DNA from 2 places in the Stenotrophomonas sp. STEN225 genome. Region 1 is predicted to be linked to the other one. Evidence: riboswitches for the same ligand, from Rfam matches in the RefSeq annotation. Region 1 holds a riboswitch; the other holds the start of a gene.

What was found. A riboswitch is a leader RNA that binds a small molecule or an ion and turns the genes downstream of it on or off. The one in region 1 is predicted to bind thiamine pyrophosphate.
Region 2: linked by a shared signal. The riboswitch ahead of thiC (phosphomethylpyrimidine synthase ThiC) and the one ahead of ACVOJ1_RS05075 (TonB-dependent receptor) in region 1 are both predicted to bind thiamine pyrophosphate.

What each region holds. Positions count from the first base shown of each region.
Region 1 is NZ_JBRRBV010000003.1:237,411-248,549, reverse strand. Features, by position in the region: gene ACVOJ1_RS05090 (response regulator) at 1-28, shown strand, start outside; gene ACVOJ1_RS05085 (glycine zipper 2TM domain-containing protein) at 217-600, shown strand; gene ACVOJ1_RS05080 (phosphotransferase enzyme family protein) at 725-1,849, shown strand; TPP riboswitch at 1,893-1,987, shown strand; gene ACVOJ1_RS05075 (TonB-dependent receptor) at 2,058-4,247, shown strand; gene pnuC (nicotinamide riboside transporter PnuC) at 4,256-4,828, shown strand; gene ACVOJ1_RS05065 (hypothetical protein) at 4,845-5,264, opposite strand; gene ACVOJ1_RS05060 (Dyp-type peroxidase) at 5,338-6,312, opposite strand; gene ACVOJ1_RS05055 (OmpO family porin) at 6,533-7,108, opposite strand; gene ACVOJ1_RS05050 (hypothetical protein) at 7,700-8,050, opposite strand; gene ACVOJ1_RS05045 (hypothetical protein) at 8,121-8,690, opposite strand; gene ACVOJ1_RS05040 (hypothetical protein) at 8,772-9,089, opposite strand; gene ACVOJ1_RS05035 (hypothetical protein) at 9,738-11,139, shown strand, end outside.
Region 2 is NZ_JBRRBV010000008.1:78,046-89,184, reverse strand. Features, by position in the region: gene ACVOJ1_RS10205 (TonB-dependent receptor plug domain-containing protein) at 1-52, opposite strand, end outside; gene ACVOJ1_RS10200 (helix-turn-helix transcriptional regulator) at 102-1,001, opposite strand; gene ACVOJ1_RS10195 (winged helix-turn-helix domain-containing protein) at 1,116-3,428, opposite strand; gene ACVOJ1_RS10190 (ion channel) at 3,689-4,360, opposite strand; gene thiC (phosphomethylpyrimidine synthase ThiC) at 4,458-6,302, opposite strand; TPP riboswitch at 6,385-6,485, opposite strand; gene ACVOJ1_RS10180 (BCCT family transporter) at 6,730-8,307, shown strand; gene ggt (gamma-glutamyltransferase) at 8,626-10,344, opposite strand; gene ilvC (ketol-acid reductoisomerase) at 11,041-11,139, shown strand, end outside.

The sequences.
Region 1 (11,139 bases):
CGACTATCTGCGTGACGGCAAAATCTGAATCCTGGCCATCCGGCCATTGAACTTTCAGGCAGGCTTCATGCCGTCTGACGCTAGATGAATACGCACGCCGCCCAGTGGCCCACGCAATGTTCCGGCAATCTCCGGGCGCCAGCGTGGTCACTACGGCAGCCAGGGCGCCCGCGCCCTCCCTGCCCACCGTGGCATGCCCCTACAGGAGAACCGAACATGCTCAGTACTTCCGCTCTCAGCTTCCGTGGCGTGGCGATGGCCCTGGCCCTGCTGGCCGGTGTCGCCGTGGTCAGCGACGCCAGCGCCATGTCGAGGAAGGACAAGCGCACCGTCGTCGGTGCGGTGGTGGGCGGCGTCGCCGGCCACCTGATCTCCAATGGCGATCCGGCCGCCACCGTCGGCGGTGCCGTGGCCGGCGGCGCGATCGGCAACCTGACCACCCCGGACCGCCACGACCGTCGTTATGACCGCCGCTACGACCGCGGCTACCAGCGCGGCTACGACCGGGGCTATGGCTATCGGGACCGCGGTCATGACCGCCGCTGGCGCGACAGCGACCGCCGCTACTACCACGACCGCGGTCGCCACCGCGGCTGGTAACCCTCGCCGGCACTGCCCGGCATCACCGGCAAACGGGCGGGTCGATGACCCGCCCGTTTGCGTCCGGGCCGTCCATGGCGTTGAATGCGCAGCCCTGGATGACTCCTTTGCCCCCGGCCCCCGCATGACCTCCACCGCCCACCGCGTGCAGGGCCTCAACAACGATGAGGTCGCTGCCGACTGGCCCGCGATCGATGCAGCCGAGGTCGCCTGGCTGGCCCGCCGTTATCCGGTGCTGGACGCGGACAGCGCCCTGCGTTGGCACAGCCCCCGGCCGTTGTCGGCCGCCGCGCTGGTCGAGGGTACCCGCGGCCGGGTGTTCATCAAGCGCCACCACCGCAGCGTGCGCAGTGCCGCCTGCCTGCAGGAGGAACACCGCTTCATCGCCCATCTGGACGCTGCCGGCGTGCCGGTGGTGAAGGTTCTGCCCACCGCCGGAGGCGACAGCGCCATCGAGCATGGGCCTTGGACCTATGAACTGCATTCACCGGGGGTGGGTGACGATCTGTACCGCGACGCCGCCTCCTGGACGCTGCTGACGGACATCGCACGGGCGCATTCTGCCGGACGCATGCTGGCCCGGCTGCATCAGGCCGCCGCCAGCTACCAGGCCCCACAGCGCAGCACGCATGTCCTGGTGGCACGCGACGAGCTGATCCGCGCCGCCGACCCCATCAGCGCGCTGGAAGCGGGTCTTCCCGACCGCCCGGGACTGGCGCGCTACCTGGCGCGGATTCCGTGGCAGGCGCAGCTGCGCCGCGACGTCCTGCCCTGGCATGCCGGCCTGGCCGAGCGCCTGTCCGCCGAGCCGCCGCTGTGGGCGCACAACGACTGGCATGTCTCCAACCTGCTGTGGCGCGGCGACGACGTCAGCACCGTGCTGGATTTCGGCCTCGCCTCACCTACCAGCGCGCTGTTCGACCTGGCCACCGCGATCGAGCGCAATGCCGTGGCCTGGCTGGAGCTGGAGCGGGGCCATGAGGCGGTGCGCATCGACATCGCGCTGGCGCTGCTCGACGGCTACCGCGAAGTGCTGCCGTTGTCGGCCACCCGCCTGCACCTGCTGGCGGACCTGCTGCCGATGGTCCACTTCGACTTCGCACTGTCCGAAGTGGAGTACTTCGAAGGCATCACCGGCTCGACAGCGAACGCCGATGTCGCCTGGTATCCCTTCATGCTGGGCCATGCCGCGTGGTTCGCCAGCGCACCCGGCCAGGCCCTGCTGCAGGCGCTGCATGCCGCCGCCTGAAGGGCATCGGCTCGCAAATCCCTGCCATCTGTAGTGAAATAGCGGCCTGAAGCGGGGGTGCCTGGATCTGCAGGCTGAGAGAGTCCCTTGGAACCTGATCCGGTTTGCACCGGCGTAGGGAGCTTTGAGCCGCAGCCACACCCCCGTTCCGGGCCGGTGCACCTGCGCGCCGTCGCTTCGTCTCCCCTGTTGTCCGAAGACGAATCGAATGAACCGCTGCCTGCGTCCCACCCTGCTCGCTCTCGCCCTCTGTGCCGCGCTGCCGCTGCATGCCAGCGAGGCTGGAGCCTCCCCCGACGTGACAGCCGACAGCGGCGAACGTTCGCCCACCGAGCTGGCAGCGGTCCGCGTGCAGGCCGGCAGGCCGGCGGCCGACAGCGCGCGGGTCAGTGCATTCGGCGCCGGCTCCTGGAAGGACACCCCGGCCTCGGTGAACGTGCTCGAACGCGACTACCTCGACCGTCGACAGGTGCGCTCGTTGTCCGAACTGGCCAGCAATGACGCCTCGCTCGGTGATGCCTACGCGCCGGTGGGCTACTACCAGAACGTCGCCATCCGCGGCTTCGCGCTCGATGCCGCCACCGGCTACCGCTTCAACGGGCTGGCCATCGCCGGCGAACAGCGGCTGGCGCTGGAGAACGTGCAGGCGGTGGAGATCCTGAAGGGTGAAGCCGGCCTCGCCGCGGGGGTGATGGCACCCGGCGGCATCATCAACTACATCGGCAAGCGCCCGGCCGAAGTGCGCACGGCTACCCTTGGCACCGATTCGGAAGGCTCGCGCTATGCCGCCGTCGATGTCGGCCACTGGATCACGCCGCGTTTCGGCATCCGCCTCAATGCCGCCTGGGAGGGCAGCGAGTCCTACGTCGAGCACGCCGACGGCCGCCGCAACTTCTATTCGCTTGCAGCGGACTGGCTGATCGGCGAGCGCGGCAAGCTGGAAGTGGACGCCAACTACCAGACCAGTTCGCAGCGCTCGGTGTCCGGTTACCAGCTGCTGGGCGCACGGGAGCTGCCTCGTGGCGTCGACCGCGAGCACCTGCTGGGCTATCAGCCGTGGCAGCGCCCGGTGGAAATCGCCAGCACCAACATCACCGCCGTACACACCTACGACTTCAACGAGCGCTGGCAGTCGCGGCTGTCGGTGGGCCACAGCCGCTCGGTGATCGACGACAACGTCGCCTTCGCCTATGGCTGCTACTACGCCGACGCGTGCGCTGATGGCAGCGTGCCCGGCAACTACTTCGCCCCCAACGGCGACTACGACATCTACGACTACCGCAGTCCGGACGATACCCGCCGCAACCAGCAGGCGCGCGCCGAGCTGCGTGGCCGCTTCGACACCGGCAGCGTCGGCCACCAGCTGACGGTCGGCGCCGACACGTTCCGCCGCACGGTGGACAGGCGACCGAGCGTCAACGAGTACGTAGGCAGCAGCAACATCCACGACACGCAGGTGCCGGTGTACGAGCCCTCGCCGCTGATGCCCGGCCCGTCCGCACGGCGTCTGGACAGCCGCCAGACCGCCGTGTTCGTGCTGGACCGCATGCAGTTCGGCGATGACTGGCAGTGGCTGGCCGGTGGCCGCTTCGTCCGCCTGGACGAGCGCGCGTACGACAAGCGCGGCACGCCGCAGCGGCACAGCCGGCTGTCGCGCTTCCTGCCGCAGACCGCGCTGGTATGGAAGGCCACCGACCAGCTCAATGCGTACGCCAGTTATGTGCGCGGCATTGCGCTGGGCCAAGAGGCACCGTTCTGGACCTCCAACGCCGATGCCTTCCTGCCGGCGGTGCAGTCACGGCAGCTGGAAGCCGGCGTCAAGTACGTGCCAGCTGCCTCGCTCACCCTGGGCGCCGCGCTGTTCCGCATCTCGCAGCCCTACCAGTACGCCATGCCGGATGACAGCGATGCCGGTTACACCTTCGTCGAGCGCGGCACGCAGACCCATACCGGCCTGGAGCTGACCGCCAACGGCCAGCTGACCGATGCGCTGCAGATCGTCGCCAGCGCCAGCGTGCTGCAGGCGCGTGCACGCGATACCGACACGCCGGGCCAGGAAGGCCATCAGCTGGTGAACGTGCCGAAGGTGCGTGCCAGTGTGCACCTGGCCTACGCACTGCCGTTCGTGCAGGGCCTGGATGTCACCGGTGGCTGGCGCTATGCCGCCGCCAATGTGGCCCGTGCCGACGGCGGCGTACGCGCGCCGGACTATTCGGTGTTCGATGCCGGCCTGCGCTTCCGCCACCGCGTGCATGAGCGCGCCGTGACCTGGAACCTGTCGGTGGACAACGTGTTCAACCGCTTCTACTGGCGCGACACCGGCAGCAGCGGCGGTGACTACTACCTGTTCCCCGGCGCACCGCGACAGGCACGCCTGTCGGTGACGTTCGCGCTGTGAGCGGCGCCGTGCTCGAGTGGACCGCCGCGCTGTGCAGCGTGCTGGGCGTATGGCTGATGGCGCGCCGGCGGCTGGCAGCGTGGCCGGTCGGCCTGCTGTCGGTGGCGCTGTACGGCCTGGTGTTCGCCGAGGCCAGGCTGTACTCCGACACGCTGCTGCAGGTCGCCTTCGCCGGCTTCCTGGTCTATGGCTGGATCAACTGGCGCCAGCACGCCGCCGACGAGGGTAGCATCCGCATCGTGCCGCTGGCGCGCGGGAAACTGCTGCGTGACCTGATCATCGGCCTGTGCGGTGGCGTGGCGCTGGGCACGGTCATGCACACCTTCACCGATGCCGCGCTGCCATGGCTGGACGCGATGCTGACCGCCCTGAGCCTGGTCGGCCAGTGGTGGCAGGCGCGCCGCCATGTGGCGTGCTGGTGGGTGTGGATCGGGGTGGACGTGGTCTATGTGGGCGCGTACCTGTTCAAGTCGCTGCACGTCACGGCCGCGCTGTATGTGTTCTTCCTGGGGCTGGCAGTATTCGGCCTGCGCGCCTGGAGTGCGGCGGCGCGGGAGCGCGAGCTGCTGCCGGCGCGGTAGTGCCGCGCGGTACACCTCACTTCGGCTGCAGCACCAGCCCCAACCGCAACGGCTGGCGCATGTCGCCCGGTGGCGCCGACGACAGCGGCGCCGACTGCAGCGTCGCGCGCAGATCCGCGTCCGCCTGCGCATCGCCGAGGCTGTCGAATTCCAGTTTCGCGATGCGGCCATCGGCTGCGATCCAGAGGCTGACCGGCAGCGGCGTGGGCACCTGTGGGTGCGCCTGCAGCCAGGCCAGCACGCGCTGCACCTTCGGGTCCTGCTCCTGCTGCAGGCGCTGCTGCAGCTCACTGCCTGCCGTGGCGGCGTAGGCCATCCAGTGCGGTGGAGCCTCATCGGCCGAGACGGCCCCGGCGCCGCCCAGCGCCAGAAGGCCGATCAGCGACGCCAGCGGTCGCCACCAGCGGCGGCGGTCGGCGCGAAGTACGGATTCCATGGCAGCACCCTCAGGCAGTCGTCCAGCGCTCCATCGTCGGCGGCGCGGATGACAGGCAGATGGCGGGCAGGCATTACCCGCCCAGGTCGGCCAGCACCTTGCGCGAAGGCGCGAAGAAGGTCACGCCGGTCATCGCGGTAGAGAAGTCCAGGATGCGGTCATGCAGCGGCGCAGGGTTGCCGATGAACATGCGCTCGAGCATCTTCTCGATCACCCACAGGCGGCGCGTGTAGCCGATGAAGTACGTACCGTACTCACCGCGCCCCGGATTGGCGAAGGGCATGTTGTCGCGCAGGATGTCGTGCTCGCCGTCGGCGTCCTCGATGGTGCACAGCGTCTTGTGCGACTTCTGCGCGTCGGCCGGCGCATCGTCCAGCTCGGTGTTGTCGTGCTTGGTGCGGCCGATGATCGCCTCCTGCACCTCGGTCTTCTGCGCGCGCCATGCGTCGAGGTTGTGCAGGTACTTCTGCACCACCACGTAGCTACCGCCGGCATGGGCCGGATCCTCGTCACCGACGATCGTGGCTTCCGGCAGCGACAAGCCTTCCGGATTGGCCGTGCCGTCCACGAAATCGAGCAGGTCGCGGCCGTCGAAATAGCGGAAGCCGGCCACCTCATCGACCGTCTCCACCGCATCGCCGAACGCCATCAGCAGGTTGCGCTCGAACGCCACGATCAGGTCCATCGTGCGTGCGCGGATGTGGTACAGCAGATCGCCCGGGGTCGACACCGCGGTGTGGGTGGCGCCCTTGATCTCGCGGAACGGATGCAGCTCGCGCGGCGGGGTACTGCCGACCAGCGGCTGCCACACACGGTGGCCGATCGCCACGTTGCAGGTGAAGGTCCGTTCGATCTCGCGGATGGCCGTGTTCTTGATCAGGTCATCGGTGCTGGCCAGCACGTCGCGCACCTTCGCGATCGAGTCCGCATCATCCTTCACCTTCAGCACCAGGAAGGCGGCCGAGTGGGTCAGCGGCGCAGTGATCTGCTGCGGCTCGTTGTCGAGCGTGTGATTGAGGGCGGTGATCGGTGCGGGCTGGGAATTCACGGCAGTTCCTGCGGGCTTGAGGCGGGCGCATCGCGCATGGCGCGGCGATGTGCGGGCGATCATAGCGGAACGGCTTCCGCTGCGACGGAGCGGTTCTCAGTCGCGCGCCAGCCGCTTGGGGCGCAGAAAAGTGAAGCCCGGCGCTAGGCCGGGCTTCGATGGCGTGCGGGAGAGAGAGAGAGTCACACGCCAGTTACACGCACTAACGACAGAGCGTTTCTTACCAGGTGAAGCGCGGGCCGACGAACCACTCGCGGTCGCCCGCCTTGGCCAGCTTCACTTCGCCACTCAGGCCCCAGTTCTGGTTGAACTTGGCGGTGGCACCGACGCGGCCGTAGAACTCGCCGTCCGGGTTGTAGCCGTGCTTCTTGCTGAAATCTTCGTAGCCAGCCAGCGCGTAGCCTTCCAGGTACGGGTTGAACGCGGTGCGCACGCCCACTTCAGTGGAGTAGCCATTGAAGTCCAGGCCGCGCTTCTCGTCATACTTCTGGTAGGCCACGCGGGCCACCAGGTCGGTGTTCGGTGCGATGCCGTAGTTGTAGCCGACACCCAGGCGCCACTGGTCGACGTCATTCTTGAAGCGGTCGGTTTCCTGCGCGCTGTAGTCGCCGAAGATGTGGAAGTTCGGGTGGACGGCCACCGAGCCCTTCACGCCCCAGCCATCGGCGTCGCCGCCCTTGGCATCGGTGTTCACGTAGCCGCCTTCAACGTAGTTGTACGACAGGCCATCGGCAGCCGATGCAGCGAACGGCAGGGCAGCCAGCAGACCCAGGGCAAGCAGCGAATTCTTGTTCATCGGGACACACCTTTAATTATTTTGGTTTCGTCGACCGCCTCCCGGGAGGGGGAGAGAGGAGAGGCGGTCGACAGGTGTGAATTATCCGTTTGTTGGCGAAATCAGCCCTGAATATTGAACTGACCGGTACATGAATGAAGTTGCTGTTCAGGGAACTCCGGGGCTGGTCGACAGTAGACGGGCAACCATAGGTTTGCGTTTTTGCTGAACCTATGGTTGCGCAAGGACTGAAAACCTATGGTTGCAGTGGATTAGGGGCAGAGCTGACGTCCGCGGTTCATTGGCCCTCGCCAACGGCCAAGGAGGCAAGCACCGCCCTGACGTCGGTCCAAACTTGTCGGTCCTTAACAAGTAAGGAGATCCTTTAGGTGCCCTACGAAGGTTCGCGGCCTTAGGAGTCGAACGAAGCATCCGGTTGGCGTTAGCGACTCAGGACCAGTAGTGGCCGACATCGCCAGAGTTTCGTCCGCCACGGGCCGTACGCTGTCGCCCCTCGCTCCTCTTGAATCTCACGGCTGCTTAATGCCAATAGCGGACGTTCAACTCTGAAACTAAGCCGCGCCGCGTAGCGACTTCGGCTGGAATAGATGCTTAGGAGGACGCCCAATGGTTGTGCACGAGAGTAACTTGATTTGACCAAAAAGTAAGACGCTTGATGGGGTCGCGACTGCCCTTGTAGAGCCCAATTTTCTCGGCAGCAGAAAAGAATCCTTCGCCAGGGTTGTTGTCGTTGCCATAGTGGACGATTAGCGCGGTAAGCATTGGCCGGCAATTCTCATTCTCATACAAAACTATGTCGCCGAGCTTCCTCGCAATCTCATCACGATCTTTATCTTTTGACATATCCAAGTCTATCAGTGGAGCGACGTCGCTGTATGCGGCCAGAGACTTCGTCTTCGCAAGCTGAACAAGCTTTTCGTACAGTATCGCGTCGATGTTCATTAGTGCGCCCACCTTTGGAATCAATCCGCGCCGCGAAGCGGCGTCGATTTGGACGAATAGCTCGGCATCTCTAGAGCCATTTTGGAAAGACGAGCCTTCCTCTGCGAGCACTGGGGAAGGTATAGCGAGGAGCGAAGTCGCTGTACCACAACACTTGGTGCCGGCAGTGGTCCACAAAACCTTCGTCGCTCCAGAGGGCTTTCATTTCCACCCTTGTGAGGCGAGCACTTACATCTTCAGTGTGCATGGCACTGAACACTCGACCGACATATGGATTCAGCTTTGGCCACTCATTTGTCTTTCTTTTGAAGTGGCCATGCGGAACAGATGGGTAACAATCGCGATCGCCAACGGTGAACATCCAAGTGTTAAGCGCCATAAACTGCATGTAGGGAGATTCATCATTGACCTCTTCCAGGCTGTCTCTTGAACGTGCGTCGTCTCCGGTCTTTTGCTGTTTGACGAGCTCTTTGCGTTCACAACATTGAGCTTCCTCGCCGCTGTTGAGGCGTGGATCGCGCACGCCGTCACCAAGCTCCGAAAGCCACTCTGCAATTTTCATCCTTTCAATGTATTCGGCCACCCCAATCAGTCCGATCTCATAGCTTAGATCTGTAAGTAGAATAATGTTCGAGTTCATCGGGTCGCCCTTGGGGAGCCTAACTCCCGATCCAAACCGCGCCGTGACGCGCCGCGAAACGGCGTCGCCTTGAATTAATTCTTAGCCAACGGTGAAAGCACCGATCGGATCAATGCCTTCGGACAATATGGCAAGCAGTTGCTTGAAGTAGCTAAGTATCTCGACATATGTAGCATTCGCTGTGGCAATCCCCATTGCGGGCTTATGAATAACCACCTCGGGTGTCCAGCGACGCGCATCAACACTCGGCATGGCTTCCTTAGCCAATGATAGGAGGTTGTTATAGTTATCACCGAATTGCTGATGAGGCTTTTGCTCGCGCTCCTTTAAAGAAAGCTTCTCTAGCGCAGAAGCCGCGCCTTCTATCTGGGAGTAAATTTGGTCTGGTGTGACGGACATGGCCTTCCCCTTGGCTAACTACCTAATAGACGGACCCCTGGGTCCGGTTGTACGACTTACCCACAAAGGAGCGTGTGCTGGGCTTTCCCGTTAATATAGCTCGATCTTAGGACGGCTGGATCCGGCTAACAAGCAACCGTATAACTGGACCCAGCGGTAGTCTCGGCGCACCAATGACCGCAATGAGTCGAAAGCGGAGAATAGCACCAGACCAGGCGCCGACGCAGCGCTGATGTCTGCTTCCGGCCAAAAGCGGTCCTTCTTGACCTAACTGCTCAGCGGGCTTAGCACTGAACTCCAAACATCGGGAGGCCACCACAATGCGGTCTCCCTTAAGATCTTCTCAGATTCGTTGCAGACGCCGCCAGGTCTAATCTCCGATTCCTGCCATTGATGCAAGGTTCCGGGAAACGCTGGCTACGGTGCAGCTGGGGCCATAGCCAAATAGCTCCAGCTTGCCTGCTCCAAGGGCGTCTCGAATACTGATAGGGCATCGTGTCAAGGCAGTTTCACCCTTTCGCCTGAGCTAGCCCGTCGAACATGGCCACCCCGACAGAATCCGAACAACCTAATCTCTTATCCAAGAACGACCCTACTAATAGTCCGTCGGGTCTTCCCCCATCCAAGGGTTCCCCCAAGCGGAAGTGGTTGCGACAACTGCACTGGCAAGCCCACTGGCTTCTGCCCAATCTGATCCCGGGTCCATACCGGTCGGATCGTGACTACGAACGCGAGCACGACCGGAAGCAGAACGAACGCATCCGCGTGCCGCTCGAGCTGGATCTCAGGGTAAACGTGATCTGGGGCGTCGAACTCTATGGATCGGCGGAAGTAGAGGGCCTGTATAGCGGACTGGAAAAGCTTGGCTGGAAAGGCGCGGGTGCCTGGAACGAGAAGGACAGCGTGCTGAGGTGGGTCCGCGAGAGGCGGTCCTTTGGTGCAGAGGCTTGGTTGAACGTGGGGTCGGTGCTAGGAAAAGAACGTCGCAGCAACACCTCATTGATCCACAATTTCGCAACGCTGCCGCCGGGAGTGGAGTCGTTGATGGTTCGTGTCCATCAGATCACCTCGTCCCTCACTGCGATGGTCGTGGGATTCGAGCTGGATGAGTCCTTGGCCCAGCGCTATGCGACAGAGCTCAACCGGGACCGCACGACCTACCGCCGGCGCAGCTTTCGGTCTCGCCGATCGATCGAATCCATAGGCCCAGAGAACCAGAAGCGCGAAGCTATCGAGGTAGCCCGGAGGGACCTTCGCCGCATGGTCGGGAACTGGTTCGGGCAGCACATTCCAGGCTTCTTCAGCGGACTGAATCGCCCCGAGAGGTTTCCAACAATGGAATTGCTGACCTCCCAGAGCGGGCCAATCTTTCATGAACCAGAGCATTCGCCAAACAACGGATTTCCTAACTGGCGCTGGGCATTGGCCAATGTTTCTCGGCATGAAACATGGACCTACAAGGACTTGCCTGGGCTTCAGCTATCGATGGGAGGATTCAGGGCGGAAGAGGAAGGGTTGCATGTCCTGACTGCCTTGGATGTCGCGGCCTTCCCCGAGGAGAGGGTGAAGTTCTACGGCGGCAAGACCATGAATGCCGTTCTCTATGTGTGCCACGAGGAACTTCAGGGAATTCTCATTCATGCATCGACGCTCGAATATCTGAAGGAGCAACTGCGAGACATCAACGTTACGCGCGAGAACCTAAAGAAGGCACGATCAGGTCGACGTAGCGTCAAGCGCTCGCTGCACGAGATCAGCCAATTCTTCGATAGAACACTGGGATCACCTGCAGTCGCAAGGGAGCTTGCTCGGAAGTCCAAAGATATGGGCTGGTACAATCACGATTGCCCATCATTCACCACACCAGGCTGGAGGGATGGTGACAAGCCGCGAGAATTGCCTGAGGAAATTCGCGGCGGAGTCAATTACCTGGCGAATCGACTAACCGAGGAGGAGGTTTCGATACGTGAGCATTTCGAGCAAGTATCTGCAGTCCTCAGTGTTCGCGAGAGCATCAAAGCCCAACGCCGTATGGAATGGCTGACTGTTC
Region 2 (11,139 bases), on a different contig from region 1:
CAATGCCGGCCGGCAGCAGGCCGAACCGCACTGCGGGGTTACGAACGTTCATCAATCTCTCCAAGGTACGTGTTAGCAGCGTGTTAAAACACCCCAGCACGTTACGATTGCGTTGCAGCGCTGTATTTGCGCGAACCAACCAGAGACTTTGCGGATTGTGGCGGGAGCAAGCCGCCGTTTTCCCTGAAGCGCGAAGCGGACTGCCCGTAGCGGGCGCGGAACGCCCGGGCGAAGCTGCAGCAGTTGTCGAAACCACTGGCCGCGGCGACCTCTCCCACCATCATGTCGGTGTCGCGCAGCAGGTCGGCGGCGCGCTCCAGGCGCAGCCGTGCCGAAAGCGACTGCGGGCTTTCTTCATACAGGCTCTGGAACGTCTTGGAGAGATACCAGCTGGAGAAGTTGGTCAGCTCGGCCAGTTCGCCGATGCGTACGACGCGGTGGCTGTTGCCTTCCAGATAGAGGCGGGCGCGCTGCATGCGACCGAACACCTGGCGCTTGCGGCTGCGCGAACGGCCAGGGCAGCGCTGCACGTTGTCGGCCAATCCACGCTGCAGGCCGGCCAGATGCAGCAGCAGCGGGCGCAGGTGCTGCGCCGGGTGGCCACTGGCCAAGGCATCACGCCACAGGCGCAGCGCGACGCGAGCGTCACTGCGGCCCATCCGGCCGCGGCCCGCGTACAGGCCGCAGTCAGCCATCTCCGCCAGCACACGCAGCGCTTCCACGTTCAGGTTCAGGCCGATGCACAGCCCGTTGCGCCCTGCCTGCACCAGCGGGCGCGATTCCTTCTCGAACGCGATCCATTCGCCGTGGCGCAGGCGGAAGCGCCCCTCCTTGGCCTCCACCCAGGAGCTGCCGCGCACCTGCATCCACACGGTGAAGCTGCTGCCCGCGGTCTGCAGGCTGCCGAGCCGGGCAACGCCCAGACAGGTCGGCACGACGTCATCGAGTGCCTTGTCCAGGGAGACGGATTGGCCACGATCGGCCAGTGAGAGTTGACGCATGGTGCACCACGGATTTGCCAAGTACAGGCCTCCGTTTTGCCCAATCAGGCGGCACCGCGTCAGGAAAGACCGACGAGATCGCCACGAATTCGCGGCGAGATCCCGACGAAAAAATTACGAAGGCCCATTTCCCTTGAACATCAACATCTTGGAAAAGGCCGGGAACAGCGCTGGCGCCTTTTCGGGCAGCCGCATCACGCCGATGTCGGCGCCATCACTGACTGCCAGAGCGACAAACAGGGCCGTCCCGTCTGCGCTGGCGCTGAGTCCGTTGCTCGCGCTCAAGCGCTGCGCGTCCAGGCAGCGCCCGGCATCCTCCTGCCCGGCGGCGATGCGGACGAGGATGGTGCTGCAGCGGGTGGAACTGCCGAGATAGCCGATGCTGTCGTGGCCGGCAACCGTCCACGAGCGGTAGCGCCAGCGGCTGGGTTTGTCCTCGCTGATCTGCCGCACGCTGTCCGGGGACAGCGCCGCGTCCGCCGCCCACAACCCCTCCGCCGCCAGGCGGGTGAACAGCACCCGACGGCCTGCGCGGTCGAAGCGGACCTGGGAGACGCCGTCGATGCTCGCCAGCCGCCGCCAGGGTTGGGTGCTGCGATCGAACAGACTGAGCCGCGTACGCTGGTCGGCATCACGTTCGACCACCAGCAGCTGCTCGGGCGTGGCGCCATACAGCGCCTGCAGCGGTTGTTCGGCGGGCACAGGCAGCGGTTGCAGACGCTCGTCGCGGGGGGCGATCTCGTAGACCACCGCGCGACCGTGTGCATCGCGCCCAACCACCAGAAGTTGCCGGCTGTCGGCCGACCAATCGGGGGCCTGCCGTGCTTCCGGGCGCAGGCCCTCGATCGGCCGCAGCGAATCGGGGCGTTGCATGTCCGCCCACCAGAGAGCGAAGCTGCCCGAGCGGTCAGAGGTGAATACCAGCTGGCGACCGTCCGGTGCTGCCATCGGTTGACCGTCGCGGCCGCTGGACGCAAACAGGCGCTCCGGTTCACCGCCCTGCATCGGCACCTTGAACACGCCGAACTGTGCACGGCGATGGACGAAGGCCAGCATGCCGCCATGCCGCGATACCGCCGGCCACTGCGCATCGTCCAGTCCGGCATCACGCAGCGTGCGCCGCTCGATGTCGAGGTAATAGAGCCGCACCTCGCTGTCGACCCGGCGGCCGAACACGATGGTGCGGCCGTCGCCAAGCCAGGCCCATCCGCGCAGCTCGGCCGACTCGCTGGTCAGCTGCTCCGGCGTGCCACCCGCGGCAGGAACCCGCCACAGGTCGCCCATCTGCGGGTTGCGCACGAACACCAGCCATTTGCCGTCCGGCGAATAGCGCGGCGCGTAATCGAAATCGTCCTGATCGACGGCGTACTGCAGCGGCTGCCACTGTCCGCTGGCCAGATCGAGTACTCGGATACCGCGGTGGGCATAGCGGCCCACCATGCTGCCGAATACCAGGCCGCGCCCGTCGGGTGTCCAGTCGAAGCTGAGCAGCTCGGTGCCATCGCAGCGCGTGGCCTGGCGCAACGCGCCGCCGGTCGCACTGGCGATCAGCACCTGACAACCCCCATCGGCGGAGAAGCGGGCAAAGGCGATGTCGCGTCCATCCGGCGACCAGTTCGGGAAGCGATCAACCGCACCCTCAGGAGGAACAAGCAGCTGCCGCGCCGGCGCGTTGCCGGACGTCTGTACCTTGATCGCACCGCCGCCCAGGCCATCCTCGCTGGCACCTTCGTAGGCCACCTGCGAACCATCCGGCGACAGCGTGGGATAGGTTTCGAAGCCTGCGGTGGCGGTGATCAGCCGATAGGGCCGCTGCGGGCTGCCGATCACCCGCGTGCCGTTCTCCACCGCCGCCTCCACCGGAGAGCTGGCCGGCGCACGGCGCAGCAGCAGGACCGTCATCACCAGCAGTGCGGCCAGCATCAACAGGCCCAGCACCAGCAACAATCGACGTCGCAGGTAGCGCCAGCGACGGCGTCGCATGTCCTCCGGGGCTGGCGTGTGCACTTCCACGACCGCGTTGGAATCGCCAGCCGCGCCTTCGGCATCGACCGCCAGTTCCGCTTCGGGCTCGGGCATGGCCTGCACCGGCACGCGCAGGCGGTAGCCGGTCTTGGCGATCGTCTCGATATACGCCTGGCCGTTGTCATCGTCGTTGGCGAAGGCTTTGCGCAGCTGGGTGACCGCCTGCGTCAGCACATCGTTGGTGGGCAGCGTATCGGGCCACACCTCGGCGAACAGTTCTTCGCGGGTGACCACGCGCCCGGGTTGCCGCAGCAGCACACGCAGCACGCCCAGCGCCTTCGGCGTCAGCCGGCGCGGGCGACGCGCGCCGGCAACTTCGACCTCTCGCGAGGACAAAGTGACGACACATTCGCCGATCCGGATCCGATCAGATTCGGTGGGCTGGATTTCGCTGCGGTTCATTTTTTGCTAAACAGTAGAGACAGTTTCCGGGCAGTGTTCGCCTTCGATACCGCCCCCAGCGGGGAACAGCGAAAAGCCAGACTCCGCACAAAGCATCGGCGCATACCGCAAAAACAATGGAGCGCGCGAATACTAGCCTATGCCGGTTACCTCGCCTATCGCGTGGTCGACATCAGGCTCTCTCTCGCCGACGCATTCACATAACTTCGCACCATCATTCGCGCCCTTTCGGGCGCGAAATTTTTATCTGCCATTCATTTTCAGAAACGCCGCAGCATGGTCAATCCGACCAGCCGCGAAACCACCAAAGCCACGTACATCACGCCTGAGAACTGCTCCAGCATGACCAGTGCGCGTGCCTGCGGATGCAGCGGCACGACATCGCTCAGGCCGACCCCGGACAGCAAGCTGAAGCTCAGATAAAGCAGCTCCATCCAGCTTCGCTGAGGTCCCTCGCTGCTGCCCTGGAAACTGCCCGGATACCACTGTTGGCACACCCCAAATGCGAAGGCGAATGCCCACGCCAGCAACGTGAAGGTGGCGCCGGCCGCGAACAGTTCGTCGCGGGTGACTTTGTGGTCCTGCAGCATGTAGGCGATCAGCGCGCCGGCCGTATAGAAGTAGAGCAGGCTCTCCAGCAGCTGCGCGGTGGTCACCAGCGCGGCGCGGTCCAGCAGCGCGCCGGCGATGGAGAACACCACCGCCGGAATCGCCAGCAGCAGTGCCAGCCATGTACCCAACGGGCTGCGCTGGACCACCCACAACGCCAGGCCCAGCACCGCCATTCCAAACATGCCCAATGCGGCGCGGCCGGCGGCCGTGTCGTCCAGCGCGGGATACAGCATCACCGCCAGCAGCTGCGCGCCCAGCAGCCACGCGGACGGATGGCGGCGGGCGATGGCCAGCCAGCGGGTGGTCACGGCAACAGGCATGGCGTCCCTTCCCCGGAAAGATGGGCGGAGGATAACGGGATGCGCGTGAGGCGCGCGATGCAGCGCCGCCGGGGCACGCCCGGCGACGCCAGTCCGATCAGCCCTGCTGGTAGACCTCCGCGCCCGCAGCGCGGAACTGCTCGGACTTCTCCTTCATTCCGGCCTCGGCGTACTCGCGCACGTCCTGGGTGATCTTCATCGAGCAGAAGTGCGGCCCGCACATCGAGCAGAAGTGCGCCAGCTTGTGCGCGTCCTTGGGCAGCGTCTCGTCATGGAATTCCTTTGCCTTCTCCGGGTCCAGCCCGAGGTGGAACTGGTCTTCCCAACGGAACTCGAAGCGCGCCTTGCTCAATGCGTTGTCGCGGACCTGCGCGCCCGGATGCCCCTTGGCCAGGTCGGCCGCATGTGCGGCGATGCGATAGGCCATGATGCCGTCGCGCACATCCTGGCGGTTGGGCAGGCCAAGGTGTTCCTTCGGCGTCACGTAGCAGAGCATCGCGGTACCGAACCAACCGATCATCGCTGCGCCGATGGCACTGGTGATGTGGTCATAGCCGGGCGCGATGTCCGTGGTCAGCGGCCCCAGCGTATAGAACGGAGCCTCACCACATTCGCGCAGCTGCTTGTCCATGTTTTCCTTGATCAGCTGCATCGGCACGTGCCCGGGACCTTCGATCATCGTCTGCACGTCATGCTTCCATGCGATCTTCGTCAGCTCGCCCAGCGTTTCCAGCTCGCCGAACTGCGCCGCGTCGTTGGCGTCTGCGATGCAGCCCGGGCGCAGCCCATCGCCCAGCGAGAAGGTCACGTCGTAGGCCTTCATGATTTCGCAGATGTCTTCGAAGTGCGTGTAGAGGAAATTCTCCTTGTGATGGGCCAGGCACCACTTGGCCATGATCGAGCCGCCGCGACTGACGATGCCGGTCACCCGCTTGGCGGTCAGCGGCACGTAGCGCAGCAGCACGCCGGCATGGATGGTGAAGTAGTCCACGCCCTGTTCGGCCTGTTCGATCAACGTGTCGCGGAAGATCTCCCAGGTCAGTGCCTCGGCACGGCCATCGACCTTCTCCAGGGCCTGATAGATCGGCACCGTGCCGATCGCCACCGGCGAGTTGCGGATGATCCACTCGCGGGTCTCGTGGATGTGCTTGCCGGTGGACAGGTCCATCACCGTATCGCCCCCCCAGCGGATCGCCCACACCAGCTTCTCCACTTCCTCGGCGATGCCGGATGACACCGCGCTGTTGCCGATGTTGGCGTTGATCTTGGTCAGGAAGTTGCGGCCGATGATCATCGGCTCGCTTTCCGGGTGGTTGATGTTGTTGGGCAGCACCGCCCGGCCACGGGCGATTTCGTCGCGGACGAACTCCGGGGTGATGATCTTCTGGATTGATGCGCCGAAGGCTTCGCCCGGATGCTGCTGCAGCAGGCCTGCATCGCGGATCGCGTCCAGCCGCTGGTTCTCGCGGATGGCGACGAATTCCATCTCAGGCGTGATGATGCCGCGGCGCGCATAGTGCATCTGGGTGACATTGCCACCCGCACGGGCGCGGCGCGGCAGGCTGCGGGCCGGGAAGCGCACCGCATCGAGCTTCGGGTCGTGCTCGCGATCGCGGCCGAAGGAAGAGCTCAGGCCATCAAGCTGTTCGGTGTCACCCCGCGCTTCGACCCAGGCACGGCGCAGGGCCGGCAAGCCCGCGGACAGGTCGATGCGCACGTCAGGATCGGTGTAGGGGCCGGAGGTGTCATACACCGTGACCGGCGCGTTCTCTTCGCCGCCGAACAGGGTCGGCGTGCGGCTCAGTGTGATCTCGCGCATCGGCACGCGCAGGTCCGGGCGCGAGCCGGTGACATGGATCTTGCGCGAGCCGGGAATCGGCCGGGTCACGGATTCGGAGAGTTGCTGGGCCTGTTGCTGCAGGGCGGAGAGCTGTGCGTTCATCGGGCATCGTCCAGGAGGGTCAGGGACGAAGCGGCGGCGCACTGCCCCCGCACGCGGACGGCCCTTGGGCCGCGTCCGGGTTCGGTTGCATTGCAAAGCTTCCCTACGCCGGTATGAGCCGGATCAGGTTCCAAGGGACTGTCTCAACCGTGGCCGATGGCCGCGGTACCCCCGCTTCTTGCCGGCATTAGACCATAGAAGTCCTGCAACAGGGCGAGCCTACGGGGCGGCTGCGCGTCACGCGACATTGATGAATTAACGCAACCATGACGTCGCGTTCAGTAACGTGCACGCGCATCGTGTCGCTGCGACCGATGACGCATCGCCGCCATCGCGGCCCCTGCCCGGCTAGCGCTCGAGTGCCGCCGGCCCCTCGCTGCAAGCATTTGCTCGCTCCCTCAATCCCTTTGATCGGAGAAGCTCCTTCATGGTGTTTCGTGTTTCCATCGCACTGGTCCTGTTGCTGGTGCTGCTTGCCGGCGTAGCACCCGGTCCCTTCAACGCCGTGGTGCAGAGCATCCTCGGCGAACTCATCCGCGGCATCGGCTGGCTGTACCTGCTGGTGGTGTTCCTGGCGCTGGTGTTCCTGATGTACCTGGCGTTCGGCCGCTTCGGCAACCTGCGCATCGGTGGCGAAGACGCCGAACCCGAATTCTCGCGGGCCAGCTGGATGTCGATGCTGTTCGCCGCCGGCATGGGCATCGGCCTGGTGTTCTGGGGGGCGGCCGAGCCGATCTCCCACTTCAGCAAGCCGCCGGAAGGACTGGCACCGGAAAGCATGGACGCCGCACGTGCAGCGATGCGCTATGCGTTCTTCCACTGGGGCCTGCATCCGTGGGCGATCTACGCGCTGATCGGTCTGGCAATGGCGTGGTTCCAGTTCAACCGCAACGGCCGCGGGCTGGTCAGCGACATGCTGCAGCCGATCATCGGTCATCATCATCGGGGCTGGATCGGACGAATTGTCAACATTGCCGCGGTGGTGGCCACGGCAATCGGTGTGGCCACCACGTTGGGCTTCGGCACCATCCAGATCGCAGCCGGCATGCAGCGCGTGTTCGGCGTGCATGCCGGTGTGCCGCTGCAGCTGACCATCATCGCCGTCGCCTTCGTGCTGTACATGGCCTCCACCCTCAGCGGCGTGGAGCGCGGCGTGAAATGGCTGTCGAACTTCAACCTGGCACTGGCCGCCCTGCTGCTGGCACTGGTCCTGGTGCTCGGGCCGACCGGCGCGATCTTCAATACCTTCACCACGACGCTGGGGTCCTACCTGAACCAGCTGGTGACGATGAGCCTGCGCATGTCACCGTTCTCCTCCAGTACGTGGGTCGCCGACTGGACGATCTTCTACTGGGCCTGGTGGATTTCCTGGGCACCGTTCGTGGGTTCGTTCATCGCGCGCATCTCGCGTGGCCGCAGCGTGCGCGAGTTCGTGGTGGGCGTGGTACTGGCGCCGACGCTGCTGGGCTTCTTCTGGTTCTCGGTGTTCGGTGGCACCGCGATCTGGTCGCAGATCTTCGGCCATGCAGACCTGGTACAGGCGCTGGGCAACGGCTATGAGACCGTACTGTTCACCCTGTTCGACAGCATGCCGCTGCCATTGCTGCTGTCGTGCATCGCGCTGGTTCTGCTGATGATCTTCTTCGTGACCTCGGCTGACTCGGCGGTGCTGGTGCTGGCCAGCATGTCCACCGACGAGGCAGGCGACCCGCCCGCCAAGCGCAAGCTGGCCTGGGGTGTGGGCATCGCGCTGATCGCAGGTGCGTTGCTGCTGGCCGGCGGCCTCGACGCGCTGCAGGGCATGATCACGATCTCGGCACTGCCATTCGCGCTGCTGATGGTGCTGGTGATGGTCTCGCTGTACCGGGTACTGGACCAGGAGTACACGCGGGAGCGGCGGCAGGCACAGCGCCAGCGGCACATGATCGATGCGTGGATCGCGCGCGAAATGGCGGCACAGGAAGAAACCCAGGCCGAAGCAGCGCGCGCGCAGGATTCGGATTGAGGGTGTTCGGCAGCCTGCGCCGGAAAAACACGAAGGGGTCGGATCCGTTTCCTCTGGAAAACGGATCCGACCCCAACCCACAGCGCGCGGCTGTTGCTGTTGCTTTTGATCTTCTTCTTTCACTTCCGTGGCTGACGCGCACGGAAATTGTCGGGGGGCGTGCGGGGGGGAAGGACGGGGATGTCCGCGGCATGGATGCCGCGGCCAAGCCTACAAGGACGTGTTCACGGCGTCCCCCGGCATTCCCATCCGCACGCCCCAATCCATGATCGGCTCTGGCGATCAGCCGCGAGGGGGCTCAGCGCGGTGGCCGGGACCTCAATACCCCGCCGCCTGCCCATCCTTCCGACTCTCCGACGCGCCGTAGTACACGCCCGTGTCCGGATCCCGCATGATCGCCTGATACCCGCCGTACGGACCGTCGGCGAACACGATGCGATGCCCCTTGCGCATCAGCGCGCGCACCGTTTCGTACGGGAAGCCCGTCTCCAGGTTCACCTCCCCCCCATCGGTCATCGCCGTGGCCTGACCGGTCGGCTCCGTGGAACCTTCATGCTGGATACGCGGCGCATCTCCGGCCTCCTGCAGGTTCATGCCGAAGTCCACCAGGTTCATCACGATCTGCGCGTGGCCCTGCGGCTGCATCGCACCGCCCATCACGCCGAAACTGGCATAGGGCTTTCCATCCTTGGTGATGAACGCCGGAATGATGGTCTGGAACGGGCGCTTGCCCGGTGCGTAGCCATTCGGATGGTTCTTCTGCAGCACGAACATCTCGCCGCGGTCCTGCAGGATGAAACCGAGCCCCGGGGGCGCCATGCCGCTGCCCATCCCGCGGTAGTTCGACTGGATCAGCGACACCATCATGCCGTCAGCATCGGCCACGGTCATGTAGATCGTATCGCCCTCCTCCAGCTGCTTCGGCGTGCCCGGCTGCACTTCCTTCAACGCCTTGTCCATGGAAATCAGTGCACGCCGCTGCGCGGCATACTCCTTGGAAATCAGCTTCTGGACCGGTGCGGGCTGGAAGGCCATGTCGGCGTAGAAGCGCGCACGATCGGCGAAGGCCAGCTTCTTGGCCTCCACGAACAGATGCACGTGCTCGGGCGAGCCGAATGGAATCTTCGAGAAGTCGTAGCCTTCAAGTACGTTGAGAATCTGCAGCGCGGCGATGCCCTGGCTGTTCGGCGGCAACTCCCATACGTCGTAACCGCGATAGTTGCTGCTGACCGGCTCGACCCACTCGCCGTGGTGGTCGGCCATGTCCTGGTAGCTCAGGTAGCCACCATTGGCCTTGAAGTAATCGCCGATGGTGTGGGCGATCTCGCCCTTGTAGAAGGCATCCCGGCCGCCGTCGGCCACCTTCTGCAACGTATCGGCCAGGTTCGGGTTCTTCCACATCTCGCCCTTGCGCGGGGCATGCCCGTTGACCGTGAACTGTTCCTTGAAGCCGGGATACTGCGACAGCCGTGGCACGGAACGATCCCAGTAATAGGCGATCACCTCGGCCACCGGGTGGCCTTCGCGCGCGTAGCGGATGGCGGGCGCAAGATTGTCGGCCATGGGCTTGCGGCCAAAGCGGCCATGCAGGGCGAACCAGCCATCGACGGCACCCGGCACGGAGACCGGCAACGGCCCGGTCGCCGGGATCTCCTTCAGGCCGCGGCGCTGGAACTCGGCCAGGGTCAGCGACTTCGGCGAGCGGCCGGACCCGTTGTAGCCGTACAGCTTCTGTGTCTTCGGGTCCCAGACGATGGCGAACAGATCGCCACCGATGCCATTGCCGGTCGGCTCCATCAGGCCCAGCGCAGCATTGGCGGCGATGGCGGCATCGACCGCCGAGCCGCCGGATTTCATCACGTCCAGTGCGATCTGGGTGGCCAGTGGCTGCGAAGTGGCCGCCATGGCGTGAGGCGCGATGACTTCCGAGCGGGTGGCGAAGGTGTGGCCGGTGATGCGGTCGGCAGCGAGGGAAAGCGCGGGCATGGCCGCCAGGACGGCGGCAGCCAGCAGGGAACGGGCAAGGCGTCGGGACACAGTCGGGTTCCGATGGAAGGGTGGTAGCACCGATCATCGCCGCTGCGGCCTTCACGCGGTATCGGGCAGAGGTCATGGGGCGAGGCGGCCGCGGCGATCGCTGCCGGCACCGGGTCACGCCCGGCGGGCAGAACCCCCAAAATCCGCGCAAAAACCTTGGTGAAAGGAGTGAATTCGGGTTCACCGAAACACTTTCAGCGGCAACCATCCTTGCGCCACAAGCGATTCCGCTGGACGCAGCGGAAAGTGCCTGGAATCACCCCGACAAGGGTTGACATCGTCAAAACAGCTGTGTTTCTCTCGATCACATGCTGCAACACAACACACCACCGCGAACCCACATCGAAGCCGCCGACATCGGCGCCGCGTCGCTGCGTTCGATTCTTGTGCTCGTACTTATTACCCAACCAACAGGTGCGGGACGAGCCAGCGTGTAAGCAGATAGAACACACCGGAACTCGATCAAAAACCCGCACCCGCCCAGGTGCGGGTTTTTTCATTTCAAGACCTGGTTTCAGACGCAACCACCATGACCACCGCCTTCTGCAAAACCCGGACCTGCTGCACCACGATGCCTCGTGGCGGCCGTTCCTGTGCGATGCGCGGCCCCTCCTCCACCGCTTTCCCCTGACCGGCCGGTACGTCGCTTCGACGACCGGCCGTTCTTTTTTCTTCCCACCGCAAGGAACCTCCCCCATGAGCACCAACGACCTGCCCCAGACCAAGATCGCCGTCATCGGCTACGGCAGCCAGGGCCGCGCCCACGCACTGAACCTGCGCGAATCCGGCTTCGAT